Regions from separate parts of the Sinomonas terrae genome, predicted to be linked through region 3. Evidence: predicted binding sites of a transcription regulator. Region 3 holds the regulator's gene; each other region holds the start of a gene.

Region 1 (3,421 bases), 2.7 Mb from region 3:
CGGGGAGCCGCACTGTTACGCAACGGGCTGCCTCATAGTCATCCCGTACCGCAGTCACGCCGAAGTAGGTCGCAGCGTCGGCGACGGTTGCCACATTCTTCTCATCCTTCGTCGCATAACGAATGGGCTGCCGTCGCACGAAAGATCCATCTCCAAGGAGGTGCGCCAGCATCTTCACTTGGCGATCGTCCCAGTCAACTCTCAAGCTTGGACCGTTGACATGGCGAGGAACACCGACGCGGTCGCCTTCGGTCAGCGTTTCAAGAGCGCGCCAGCCCGCATAAGTGAAGAACGGATGATTACCTGTCGCCCTGATAGCGCGGCCCGAGGCGAGTGTCATTCGGTAGACGGGTTTGATGCCGGTCGAGAACACGTGCGTCAGATGCCGTTCGACATAACGAAGACTCTCATCCAGCGCCCATACTGGGACATCCTTGGCACCAGTCGCAAAGAGCTCTCCCATGGTCGTTTCTGCCCCCGTGTCCGAGCGCAGCACTCGCGTATCAGCGGTCAAGCAGCCCGATTCGCGGAGATCCGAAACCATCGGTCGCTTGTCCTGGCGCTGCTCCGAGCCACGGTTGAGCTGCGAAAGGGCAATGACTGGGACATCGAGCTCCTTGGCGAGGAGCTTGAGCGCACGGGAGAACTCGGAAACCTCCTGCTGGCGGCTCTCGACCTTCTTGCCGGAGCTCATGAGCTGCAGGTAGTCGAGAACCACGAGGCGGAGTCCGTGCTGCTGCTTGAGCCGGCGGCACTTCGCACGGATCTCCATCAGCGACATGTTCGGCGAGTCGTCGATAAAGAGCGGCGACTCGTTGAGCGGTCCCATGACCTTGGCGATCTTGGCCCACTGCTCGTCGCGGAGGGTGCCTCGGCGGAGGTCCTGGAGCTGGATCGTGGCCTCGGCGCTCATGAGGCGCATCGCAATCTCGTTGCGGCTCATTTCGAGCGAGAAGAAGACGGTCGGGAGCTTGTGCTTGATCGCGGCTGAGCGGGCGAAGTCGAGCGCGAAGGTTGATTTTCCGACGGCCGGACGCGCCGCGATAACGATCATCTGGCCTCCGTGCAGGCCGTGGGTGAGCTCGTCGAGCTCATAGAAGCCTGTCGGGACGCCGGTGATGCCCTCACCGCGATGCCCAGCCGCCTCGATCTCGTCCATCGCGGACTCCATGACCTCGGAGAGGGCGACATAGTCCTCGCCCTGGCGACGCTCCGCGACCGCGAACACCTCTGCCTGAGCCGCATTGACGAGGTCCTCAACCTCGCCGTCCTGCCCGTACCCGAGCTGAACGATCTTCGTTCCTGCGCTCACGAGCCGGCGCAGGACGGCCCGCTCGGCGACGATCTCCGCGTAGTAGCCGGCGTTGGCGGCGGTAGGGACCGATTGGATGAGTTCGTGGAGGTACGCCGGACCGCCTACCCGGTTGATCTCGCCACGCTTGGTGAGCTCGTCCGAAACGGTGACGGCGTCCGCGGGCTCCCCGCGGCTGTAGAGGTCCGTGATCGCCTCGAAGATGGTCTCGTGTGCCGGCCGGTAGAAGTCGGGGGCACGGAGAACCTCGACGACGTCCGCGATCGCGTCTTTGGAAAGCATCATGCCGCCGAGCACCGACTGCTCGGCAACGATGTCCTGAGGTGGCGTTCGGCCAGTGTCCGAATCTCTGTAGGAAGGAGCCGACTCGGTGTGGGTAGCGGACATCAGAAGCACCTCGCAAGGAAGAGAGACCAAGCTCCGGCACAGAATGCTGGATGCTCCAAGACGGTACCCATGCCCTCCGACAGTCGAGAACTTGGGAGTGAACACCCCTTGGGGATATCGCTGTTGATAACTCCTTCCCAGATGTTGAGATCCCTGTGGACAACTGTGGATATCACCGCTGAAGCCTTGAGAACCGGCCGCTGACGTGGGAAGACTCGCCCTACAGCATGTGGACTAATATTTTTTGTCCACATCCGAAATCCACAGACCGAATGCACTTTTTTGAGCAAGTGTTTGTGTTTTCATAGAACCGAGGGGACATATGTGACTTCTCCCACATATCAAGGGCAGGGTCTCATTCTCTTTGAGGCATACAGTGTCTGGACCTCAGACTTCGCCACCGGATGCCCCGTACCGCGCCTCGTACTACGCTGGAAAGTGCCCCCGGCTGGGGCCGCGTTCACATCCTCCGCACCGATCCGGAAGCCCCGATGGAAAACCTTCTGCCGCCTGTCATCATCCTGCTGTGCGTCGTTGTGATTGTGGTCCTGATGCTGCGCAGGGGTGCGCGGAGGTCCAAGTCTTCGCCAGAAGGTGCCCTTGCCGGCGGCCCCGAGGCCGCGGCGGCGGCCTCCTCTCGGCTCAGCGAGGACCAGCACCGGATGGTGTATTCCCTCATCGCACAGGGACTCACCGTGCAGGCCATCGCCGCCTACCGCCAGGCCACGGGAGCACGCCTGATCGAGGCTCGCAACGCAGTCCTCCTGATGGACCGATACCCCCAGTCGTTCAGCTCCCCTGCGGCCGCACAAGCAGAGCCGGTGTCGGACGCCGAAACTGGCCAGCCCTCCACGGGTTCCCTCACGCGACCCGGCGGCGGACCTGGCGAAAGCACGACGACGGAGCCCGCCAAGGAACCCTCCGAGAGAACTGAGCCAGAGATCACGCCGTCAACGCCCGTGGTGCCGCAACAGCGCGAGGAGGCTCCGCCGTCGTCCGCACAGCAGCCCAAGGTGCCCGCGACGTTCGGCGAGCGGTCTTCGACGCGCTACCCCTACCGCTATCGCGCGATTGTCAGCAATGGCCGGCAGACGCTCGAGGTCGCGAGCAACCTGCTCAACGACGAGATTTACGGGGAGATCAAGGCCCTCGCGCAGATCGGCGACGCCGAAGACGCAGCGCAGATGCTGTGGCGCCATTCTGATATCAGCATCGAAGAGGCGAGGGCCTTCGTCGAGCTCCTCTGACGCGCCTCACACCGCTTCTGAGGCCGCCTCCTCCGTGGCCTCAAGCACCCGAAGAGCGTTCCCCGAGCACAGAGCGTCGAGTTCATTGCGCGACCAGCCGCGCTCCGCGAGAGCATCGAGCAGCGGCCTATAGCCAGCCACGCCGTCCATACCTTCGGGAAGCTCCGGCGTACCATCGAAGTCGCCCCCGAGGCCCAGATGGCGGGGCCCGACGACGTCGCGTGCGTGCTCGAGGTGACGGACGACGTCGTCGAGGGTCGCCTTGGGCGCGGGGTGCGTGCGCAGCCAGGCAGAAAACGCCTCCGCCGCCGCCGGATCCTCCTCGGGGGCGACATCGTGGAAGCCGACCGGAAGACCCAGCTCGAGTCGCTTCGTCTGGACGGCCCGTGCGTGGTCGCGGCAGGCCTCGGAAATGAACTTGGGCACGAACGTGACCATGAGCAGACCGCCATTGTCAGGGAGTCGTTCGAGGATT
Region 2 (3,421 bases), 2.0 Mb from region 3:
TCGGCGCAGACCCCGGCCCAGAACTTGGCGCCCTCGGCGGCCTGGACCCAGATCCCGAGTACGTGCTTGATGCCCTCCAGGTCCACGCCGACGGCGATGTGGGCGGCCTTGTTGCGCACGTGGGCCCCGTCGCGGACCTTGACGACCAGGGCGTCCAGGTAGACCACCGGGTAGAAGGCCTCCAGGGGGCGCCGCTGCCAGGCCAGGACCTCCTCGAGGATCTCGTCGGTGATCTTGGAGATGGTCTCGTGCGAGAGCTCGGTGCCGATGGTGGAGGCGAGATGGTGCTGGATGTCCCGGATCGTCATCCCGCCGGCGTAGAGGGAGATGATCATCTCGTCCAGGCCCCCGAGACGCCGGGATCCCTTCGGGACCAGGCGCGGGGCGAAGGTCCCGTCCCGGTCGCGCGGCACCTCCAGGCCCACATCCCCGACCTCGGTGGCGACCGTCTTCGGGCTCGTGCCGTTGCGCGAGTTCGGGAACGACGCTGCCTCCGGGTCGCCCTTCTCGTAGCCCAGATGGGAGCTCATCTCCGCCTGCAGGCCGCGCTCGAGGGCCGCCTTGAGAAGCCCGGGCAGCAGGCCCCCGTCGCCGGTGAGCTGGACCTCGCCCGAGTCGATCCTGGCGAAGAGAGCGTCCAGGGCCCCGGAGGCCTCCAGGTCCGCGGCGACCTCGGCCGTCGAGCGGCGCCGGCCCTGCTCCTCGTCCTCTGTCATGGTCATGATCCTGATCCCTTCAGATCCGGCCGTCACCCCTTACACAGAAGATCTGACACCTCCCCGAGTCGTCGACTGCGTCGACCGCGGCGCGCACCGCGTCCTGGACCCCCCGGTCGCCCAGGCCCTCCAGCCGGCGCGGGTGCCCGGCCAGGGCCTCGTCCACGACGGCACGGGCATCCGGGGAAAGGACCTCGACCCCCTCCGCGACCCACACCGCACGGTCCTCGCTCAGCTGCCCCGCCGACAAGGCCCCCAGCGTGCACGGCAGGTCGGCCACCAGCCGCCTCGACGCGGCCAGCAGCCTGGCCCCCCGGGCCGGGGAGACCCTCCGGGCCAGGGCGATCTGCGCCGACGCCGAACGCTCCCCCACCCTCGCCGCGGCCCGCCCCGTCCGGGACTCCAGGGCCGCCGCGCGGGGGTCCATCCCCGCCTCGCACAGGAGCGCGAACTCCACCTGCACCCTGGCCTGCTCCGCCGCCGCGGCCGCCTTGAGCTGCTCCAGCGCATCCAGCCGGTCGATCAGCCCCGGCCCATCCAGACCCCCCAACAGGCCCGGGAGCCCCAGCCGGGCAAGGAACGACACGACCTCCGCATTCGACGGCCCACCCACCGGACGGGCCACCAGAGCACCCAGCGCGCCCCGCCAATCCTCCACAGGAGCGGGGACGGAGGCATCGGCGCCCGCCGAATCACCTCCACGAAGCCACTCCCCCAAACCGACCATGGACTCAGTTTATCGAAGATGAGTTCGAAAGACAAACGATCAACCAAATAAATCTTCGAACGTGCCTATTCTCAGGCAGCGACCGCAGCTACCGGTCTTCGAAGGCGCACCCGCTAGTGATGGAAGGCCGGCGCATGGCCCGGATCCGGGAACGGCCCGTCCGCCGAGTCAAGGAACTCGACCGCGTTGCGCAGGTCCTCGAGGAAGCTCGCCGCGAGATCCCGCGTGAAGCCGTTGCGCACCACGATCCGCTGCACGGTGAGATCCTCGAGCCCCGCCGGCATGGGGTAGGCCGGAACCAGCCACCCTTCCATGCGAAGGCGGTCGGAAAGGTGGTGCAGATTCCACTTGTCCGTGTGACCTTCGCGCAGCCTCCAAGCGAAAACTGGGATATCGGAACCGTCATTCCAGAGCTCGAAGGGCTCCATGGCCCCGATCTCCCGCGCCAAGTACTCGGCGACGTCGCGGCACGATGCATGCACAGCGCGATAGCCCTCGACCCCGAGGCGCAGGAACAGGTAGTACTGCAGGAGCACCTGTGCGCCTGGGCGGGAGAAGTTCAGGGCAAAGGTGGGCATATCGCCGCCGAGGTAGCTCACGTGGAACACGAGATCCTCGGGCAAGGCCTTGGTCTCCCGCCACACAACCCATCCGAGCCCCGGGTACACGAGGCCGTACTTGTGGCCGGACGTGTTGATCGAGGCGACGCGGGGCAGGCGGAAGTCCCACACGAGGTCGGGCTGGAGGAACGGCGCGACCATCGCCCCAGAAGCACCGTCGACGTGGATCGGAATGTCGAGCCCCGTCGCAGCCTGGATCGCGTCGAGCGCCTCAGAGATCTTCTCGACGGGCTCGTACATCCCCGTGTACGTCACGCCCATGATCGCGACGACGCCGATCGTGTTCTCATCGACGTAGTCCTCGAGGCCGTGCCCGTCGAGCACACGGTGCTCCTCCGAGATCGGCACGTACCGCGCCTCGACCTCGAAGTAGTTGCAGAACTTCTCCCAGCACACCTGCACGGCCGAGCTCATGATGAGGTTGGGGCGTTCGGCAGGCTTTCCGGCGGAGCGGCGGGCGTGCTGCCAGCGCCGCTTGAGCGCGAGTCCGGCGAGCATGCAGGCCTCGGACGAGCCGATCGTCGAGGTACCGATAGACCGCTCGGGATCGGGGGCGTTCCACAGGTCGGCGAGCATCCGCCAGCAGCGGTGCTCGATCTCGGCCGTCTTGGGGTACTCGTCGCGGTCGATCATGTTCTTGTCGACCGTGTCGGCATACAGCTTCCCGGCTTCCGGCTCCATCCACGTTCCAACGAACGTCGCGAGGTTGAGCCGGGCATTGCCGTCGAGCATCGCGTCGTCGTGCACGATCTGATAGGCGGTCGAAGGCAACGATTCGCTCTCAGGAATCGAGAAGCGGGGGAAGACGGTCGCCTCGCCAGGTCGGCTGAACAGCGGATTCAGCTCGACATTGGCGGACGACTCATGGGCGTGGGACGTTCTACGAGGAGCGGTCACGCGCCCAGCCTATGAGACGGGCTACTTCCCCGAGAAGACTGGCTTCCGCTTCTCTTGGAACGCCTTGAAGCCCTCGCGATAGTCCTCCGAGTCGCACAGCGCGGCCTGCGCCTTGTTCTCGGCGTCCATCGATTCCCAGAGTCCCAAGCGGCGGTCGCGGATCTGGGCCACGAGCTCCTTCGAGGCGACAAACGCCCCGGTCGCGCCGCGCGCCACACGGCTCGCGGTCTCCCGCGTCCGCTCGAGGAGTTCCTCGGCCGGGAAAGCTCGGCTGAACAGCCCCGACCTCACGGCCTCGGCGCCGCTCATGAGGTCCCCCGTATAGATGAGGTCGAGGGTCCGATGCAGGCCGAGCCGCTCGGTGAAGTACCAGTGGCCCCCCGAGTCCAGGGTGGCCCCGAGGTTGGCGAACGGCGAGCCGATCTTCGCGTTCTCGGCGACGTAGACGACGTCGGTCGCAA
Region 3 (3,421 bases):
GATGCGGGGGACCAATCCATTCTAGGCCGCCTAGGCTTGCTCCTCCTCGAGGAGCTCTTCGAGCCGGGAGAGGAAGGCCGACGTCTCGGACTCCGTTCCGGCCGTCACCCTCAAGGAGCCGGGGATTCCGACGTCACGGACCAGCACGCCCGCCTCGAGCAGCCCCCGCCAGATGCGCTGGGGATCCGCCAGACCAGTGAAGAAGACGAAGTTCGAATCGGACGACGCCGGCCTCAGCCCGAGCCGTTCGAGCTCCTTCACGATGCGGTCGCGCTGATGCTTGATCGCCTCGACCTCGGACATGAGGGAGGCACGGTGACGGAGAGCCGCCAAGGCCGTCGCCTGCGTTATGGCCGAAAGGTGGTACGGGAGCCGGACGAGACGGAGAGCGTCGGTCACCTCGGGTGCTGCCGCAAGATAACCGAGCCGAGCCCCGGCAAGGGCGAAGGCCTTGCTCATGGTCCGGCTGACCACGAGCCGCGGACGGCCGGGAAGCAGCGTGAGCGCGCTCTGCGTCCCGAGCTGGGCGAACTCCGCATAGGCCTCGTCGACGATCACTATGGCCTGGCTCGCTTCGCTGGCCTCGTACACCGCCTCGACCACGTCGAGACCGAGCGCCGTCCCCGTCGGGTTGTTCGGCGAGCAGAGGAAGACGACGTTTGGCGCCAGCTCCCTGACCTGCCGCGCAGCCGAGTCGGCGGTGAGCTCATAGTCAGCATCCCGGACTCCCTTGAGGTACGCCGTCCCGGTACCAGCCGCAAGCAGCGGGTACATCGAATACGTCGGAGGGAAGCCGAGGGCCGAACGGCCGGGTCCGCCGAACGCCTGAAGGAGCTGCTGAAGCACCTCGTTCGAGCCGTTGGCTGCCCAGAGCTGCTCGGGCGTCAGGCCATGCCCCAGATACTCCGCGAGGGCCTCGCGAAGTTCGGTGAATTCGCGGTCCGGGTAGCGGTTGAGGCTCGAGACGGCCTCGCGCACGGATCGGGTGATGGCCTCCTGGACGTCCTGGGGCACTCCGTACGTATTCTCATTGACGTTGAGCATGATCGGGACGTCCAGCTGCGGCGCCCCGTATGGGTGCTGACCGCGCAGATCCTCGCGAAGAGGGAGCCCCGCGAGGCGCTCCTCACGGGAGGTGGGCTGAGCAGTCTGATCGTTCACCGGTCCAGCCTACGCCCGGGTGCTTGACGCCTCCGCATTCATGACTCGGCGTACGCCCAGCCCCACGCGGGCTCAAGCCCGGGCCGAGCTCGACCCCCAGCCCGGTTCAACCCTCAGTCGGGACAGCGATCTGCTGCCCTGAAACGACCCTGGTCGAATCGAGGTTGTTGAGTTCGACGATCTCGTCGATGACCACGCGCGGGTCGCGATCGGGAGCGTACTGTGCCGCGACCGTCCACAGCGATTGCCCCTGCTGGAGAGTGACCTGCTTCGTGTGCGTCACCGACGGCGCCGTGTCGCCAGCGTGGGCAGGCGCGATGAGTCCGCTCAGAAACGCGAGCAGCAACACCGCTCCAAGGAAGGACGGGAGGGCAATCAGCACGAGCCGCCCCCGGCGAGTGAGCCGCAGGCGGGGGTGGGGAGCCTGTGCGCCGGTCGAGCGAGCCGGTGTCCCTGCGAACGGAACTGCGAATGCGTGTGCCACGGTTCTTCCTCCTCAGGAATGCCTTCGAACATGTCTTCGAACCATTCAGAACACTTTTAGCACTTCTCATCGAACGATGTCCAGACTCGCTAGAACAAATGTTTGAAAGGTGCCGCCGTGTCCCCTACGGTGGAATCAGCATCCAGATGGGCACCGACAAAATAAGAAGACGAGAAAGAGGGCACGCATGGCAGGAGTGGCCAGAGCCGCAAAGGGACTCACCGTGCGCCAGCGGAAGATCCTCGAGACGATCCAGCGCTCGGTCCAGACCAAGGGCTACCCGCCGTCGATGCGCGAGATCGGAGACACGGTCGGCCTCGCAAGCCTCTCGAGCGTGACCCATCAGCTCGCCCAGCTGGAGAAGCTCGGCTACCTCCGCCGCGATCCCAAGCGACCGCGCGCGATGGAGGTCCTCATGCCGCTGAACCTCGACGAGCGCCCGCTCACCATGGAAGCCGAGAGCGCGGCGCCGGTGCTCGGCGTCGGAGGAATTCCTCTGGACGACATGGCGAGCGCCGCCGACACCGCGATGGTTCCCCTCGTCGGGCGCATCGCCGCAGGCGGACCGATCCTCGCAGACCAAGTCGTCGAGGACGTCATGCCACTCCCCCGCCAGCTCGTGGGCTACGGGGAGTTGTTCATGCTGCGGGTCCGCGGAGATTCGATGATCGACGCAGCCATCTGCGACGGAGACTGGGTGGTCGTTCGACGGCAGAACGACGCAGAGAACGGCGACATCGTGGCGGCTCTCCTCGACGACGAGGCGACGGTCAAGACGTTCCGGCAGCGTGACGGCCACACTTGGCTGCTCCCACAGAACACCCGCTACGAGCCCATCCTGGGCGACCACGCAACCATCATGGGTCGCGTGGTCTCAGTGCTGCGCTCAGTCTGAAGCGGCGAGGCGCTCGAGTGCCTTGAGCACGACTCCGCGGTCCGTCGTGCCCCACAACGGGGGAAGCGCCGACCGGAGGAAGGCGCCATAGCGCTCGGTGGCAAGGCGTGAATCGAGGACCGCAACCACCCCGCGGTCTTCGGTCGATCGGATGAGCCTGCCAGCGCCCTGCGCGAGACGTACCGCCGCGTGCGAGGCGGAGACGGTCATGAAGCCGTTCCCCCCGGCCTGGGCGACTGCGCGCGAACGTGCCGTGGCAAGGGGATCGTCCGGCCGCGGGAACGGGATGCGGTCGATCACGACGAGTCGGCACGAATGCCCGGGCACGTCGACCCCCTGCCACAGGGACATCGTCCCGAAGAGGCACGTGTCCGGCTCGTCGGCGAACTGCCGGACAAGCGCGCTCATCGATGACTCGCCTTGGCAGAGGATCGATACGTCGAGCCGGTCGCGCAGCTCGTCGGCCGCGTCCTCGGCGGCTCGCCGAGACGAGAAGAGGCAAAGGGCCCCTCCGGACGATGCCCGGATGAGGGTTTCGAGCTCGTCGATCGCCTCGACTGACACGCCGCGGCCCGGCTTGGGCAGATGGCGCGCCACATACAGGATGCCCTGCCGGGGGTAGTCGAAGGGTGAACCGACGTCCACGCCGGTCCAGGTCGGGGCGCCGCCGCCGAGCAGGCCGAGTCCCCCGGCGGCTGGCTCGAACGCCGCTCCGATCGCGAGCGTCGCGGACGTGAGCACGACCGTGTGGTCCGCGAAGAGACCGTCCCGCAGCTTTCCGCCCACGTTGAGCGGCGCGATGCAGAGGGTCGCGGGCGCATCATCGGGGGGCGCGGAGTAGCCCGACGCCGGATCGAACGTCCCGGTGCGCGAGGCCCAGA
Region 4 (3,421 bases), on a different contig from region 3:
TGCTTGGGCGGTCGTGCCCACCCACACGGACAAAGCCAGCCGCGAGGGCTTGGTCAGCGTCGCAGAGCGTCTGGACACAGTTACAGACATCAACCCCGAGCTAGACCTTCTGGGTGTGGTCCTGACCGCCACTACAACGGGGGCGACTGCTGTGCGTCGTGACGCACGCGAGAAGATCGCCGAGGCATTCGGGACCGGAGAAGTGCTCTTTGATTCCAGTGTCCGTTTTGCTGAGGCGACTGCTACGGCGATGCGCGAGCGCGGTCTGCTCGCCCACGAGCTCGAAAAGTCCGTCAAGGACGGTCCCAAGTGGTACGAGGTAGTGCGGGGGGCTGCCTCGGCAATTGCCGGACCGCGTTCGGCCGGGGGAGTGGCCGAAGATCTTCACCGAGTCGCGCAGGAACTCGTCGCACGTTTGTCCACTGCCGAAACGCGGAAGGTTAGCGCATGAGCGAGAATCGGCCTGCCCTCAGCCTCCCGCCGAGGGACCCCAGCAAGGTGAGGAACCTGCTGCGCAGCAATCGCCCCACAATCGTCCCCGATCCGCCGGCCGCTGCCCCTGAAATCGAGGATGACCGTCGGTCCGTCGCCGGGCGCGAGGTCGATGAAGTGCGCGAGGAGGGCTCAGCACCCAAGAGCCGACGTGCTCAAGTCACCTTCTACATGGACGCGGAGTTCAGGGACCGGGCTCGGGCTGCGTATCGGGCCACAGCCGGGATCGAAGGCGATGACTCTTGGTCCGAGTTCATCGAACTTGCGGTCCTAAATGAGGTGACCCGCCGCGAGCGGCTCCACAACGCAGGCGAGAAGTACGAGGGGAGCTCTCGACGCCTCAAGGCCGGCCGGAAGATTGTCGACTGACGGCAAAGCGGTCAATGACAGTAATGCCTTCATAGAAGAGTGACTCAAGAGCATCATGTGTGTGGGGCCCAGCCTGACTAAGGGGCTGGGCCCCTTGCATGTCGCGTCGCCTCCAGTTATCCGAGCGATCTGACCTTCGACGACGAGACAGAGCGCCGCGCTCGGGCCTCGTGTGGTGAGGCTCGCTTCTTCGGATCAGCCGTAGAGGGCAGACAGAACAGAGCTTTTGTCAACCACCCGCCCTAGAATTGGGAACACATATATGAGTTGTGAGAAAAGCTATCAAACAGACATTCGGATTAGGGGTTGCCGCCAGTGGCCTTGGTGTTGAACCCCGCTCCGCGTGGACGCGCAGCCGCTGCATCTGCCGCTCGCACCGCAGGCCGTGCCAGCCGGATTCCCGAGCCCGGCCCAGGATTACTACGAGGGCCCGATCGACCTGACCGAGCAGCTCGTGAAGGACAAGGCGGCAACCTTCATCGTCCGGGTCGTGGGGGACTCGATGGAGGGAGCGGGGATCAGCGACGGTGACGAACTCCTCGTCGACAGGTCGCTGGAGCCCCGGCACGGGGACGTCATCGTCGCGGTGCTCGACGGCGAGCTGACCGTCAAACGACTCTGGCTCACCGCGCAGGGCGTGGTCCTGCACGCCGAGAACCAAAAGTACCCCGACATCCACATCGCCGAACTGGCTGATTTCCGAGTCTGGGGGGTCGCAACCTACGGGATCCATCACCTCCGGGATGGCCGTCGTGCCGGCTGAGCCGATGCACGAACTCGTCGCCCACGTGGACGTCAACTCGGCGTACGCGTCGTTCGAGCGGGTCTTCGACCCCTCCCTGGAAGGCCAGCCCCTTGTTGTCCTCTCGAACAACGACGGATGCGTCGTCACGGCATCGAAGGAGGCCAAGGCCCTCGGGGTGGAAGTGGGGGAGCCGTGGTTCAAACTCGCGCCCCTGGCGCCGACCATCGGGCTGATCGCCAAGAGCAGCAACTACGAGCTCTGCGGGGACCTGAGCCGACGGGTCATGGAGGTCATCGCCCGTTTCGGGCCCTGGTTGGAGGTCTACTTTCAGTTGCCTGAAACGTGTTGTTGCACCCTGACGGCCAAGTTGAGGCAGCAGACTTCGGGAGCAGTCCCGAGGAGGTCAAGGATGGCGGCCATTGAAATGCCTGGAGGCACTCTCAGAGTGCCTCCGAGATGTCGCTGTTGCTGCCCTCTGATCTCTGAGGTCGACCCTAGATCCAAGCTGGGTCGCCCCCGCACGCCCGTTTCGAGATCCGCCAGAGCGTCAGCTTCGTGCCGCAGGTCGTAGCCGAGCTCATCGCCCCGAGCGGGCGTTTGGACGGGCAAGCTCTTGGCTCTGTTGCCTCGTCCTCTTGGCTCTGTTGCCCCGTCGCCCGGAGCGCGGCCAGCATTGCCCCGTGCCGCGCACTAATTAAAGCCCAACCCGGTTCAATAGGGGCGGCGCAGCATGGGAGGCGCGCCTGACGAGCCGCGGAGAAAGTCGAAGTCGAAGCCCTCGTCGGCTTGGAGTACGTGGTCTATGTAGAGCCGGCGAAAACCTCGCGACGTCGTGTCCTCCGCTGGGCTCCATTCGCGCCGCCGCAGTTCGAGCTCGTCATCGGTCAACTCCACGTCGAGCCTTCGGTTTGCGACATCGAGATGGATGATGTCTCCGTTGCGGATCAAGGACAGTGGTCCACCCACTGCTGCTTCTGGAGTTATCTGGAGCACGACCGTGCCGAAGGCAGTGCCGCTCATTCTCCCGTCCGAGATGCGGATGATGTCGGTGACGCCTTGCTCGAGCAGCTTGCGCGGGATCTTGATGTTGCCAAGCTCTGGTGCCCCTGGGTAAGACCTCGGGCCGATGCCGCGCAGCACGAGGACCGAGTCTGCGTCGACTTCGAGTTCATCGCTGTCCAACCGGGCATCAAGATCTTCGATCGATTCGAAGACTACCGCCTTGCCGCGATGGTCGAGCAGGCGCGGATCCGCTGCCGTCGCTTTGATGATCGCGCCTCGGGGCGCGAGGTTGCCGCGCAGCACTGCCAGTGCCGGCGCGGTACTGAATGGCCGGTCGGGTGTTGCGATGATGTTGGGGTCCCAGATACGTGCCGACGCGATCTCTTCTCCGATCGTCCGGCCGGACACAGTGGGAGCGCTTGTGTCGAGGAGTTCTCCCATCGCCTTCATGAGCGCGGCCTGCCCGCCCGCGTTGTAGAAGTCCTCCATGAGGTACTCGCCTGACGGCTTGACGTTCGCCAGCAGCGGCACGTCTCGGCTGTGCTTTTCCATATCGTCGATGGTGAACGGCACCCCGAGCCTGCCGGCGATCGCGACGAGGTGGGCGGTTGTATTCGTCCCCCCGCCCATGGCGGCGTTCGTCCGGGCTCCGTTGTAGAAGGCGGCGGGCGTGAGGATGTCGGCGATGCCGATCCGGTCTCGGACCAGCTCGACGATCCGTCGTCCCGTGCGTTGGGCGGCGGCCTTCTTGCGGGCATCGACTGCAGGGATATTCGCGGTCCCCATCAGCGATAGCCCCATCGCCTCGAGCAC

The links. The regulator LexA, encoded in region 3, represses DNA repair genes until DNA is damaged. The targets are predictions, from matches to a motif close to TCGAACANNTGTTCGA.
Region 1: L0M17_RS00515 (replicative DNA helicase) is a predicted target of LexA. The motif match lies at 1,982-1,997, and genes of this name have one in related genera.
Region 2: L0M17_RS03990 (13E12 repeat family protein) is a predicted target of LexA. The motif match lies at 1,487-1,502, and genes of this name have one in related genera.
Region 4: L0M17_RS21225 (LexA family protein) is a predicted target of LexA. The motif match lies at 1,144-1,159, and genes of this name have one in related genera.

Annotation. Positions count from the first base shown of each region.
Region 1 covers NZ_JAKZBV010000001.1:110,370-113,790, reverse strand. The annotation lists gene L0M17_RS00515 (replicative DNA helicase) at 1-1,699, opposite strand, end outside; gene L0M17_RS00510 (hypothetical protein) at 2,191-2,946, shown strand; gene L0M17_RS00505 (dipeptidase) at 2,953-3,421, opposite strand, start outside.
Region 2 covers NZ_JAKZBV010000001.1:860,609-864,029, reverse strand. The annotation lists gene L0M17_RS03995 (IS256 family transposase) at 1-722, opposite strand, end outside; gene L0M17_RS03990 (13E12 repeat family protein) at 736-1,443, opposite strand; gene gad (glutamate decarboxylase) at 1,557-2,960, opposite strand; gene L0M17_RS03980 (enoyl-CoA hydratase/isomerase family protein) at 2,982-3,421, opposite strand, start outside.
Region 3 covers NZ_JAKZBV010000001.1:2,813,570-2,816,990, forward strand. The annotation lists gene L0M17_RS13000 (histidinol-phosphate transaminase) at 31-1,161, opposite strand; gene L0M17_RS13005 (LysM peptidoglycan-binding domain-containing protein) at 1,268-1,645, opposite strand; gene lexA (transcriptional repressor LexA) at 1,833-2,540, shown strand; gene L0M17_RS13015 (ATP-dependent DNA helicase) at 2,532-3,421, opposite strand, start outside.
Region 4 covers NZ_JAKZBV010000002.1:86,738-90,158, reverse strand. The annotation lists gene L0M17_RS21235 (ParA family protein) at 1-451, shown strand, start outside; gene L0M17_RS21230 (ParB family protein) at 448-861, shown strand; gene L0M17_RS21225 (LexA family protein) at 1,205-1,624, shown strand; gene L0M17_RS22480 (Y-family DNA polymerase) at 1,629-2,177, shown strand; gene L0M17_RS21215 (dihydroxy-acid dehydratase) at 2,318-3,421, opposite strand, start outside.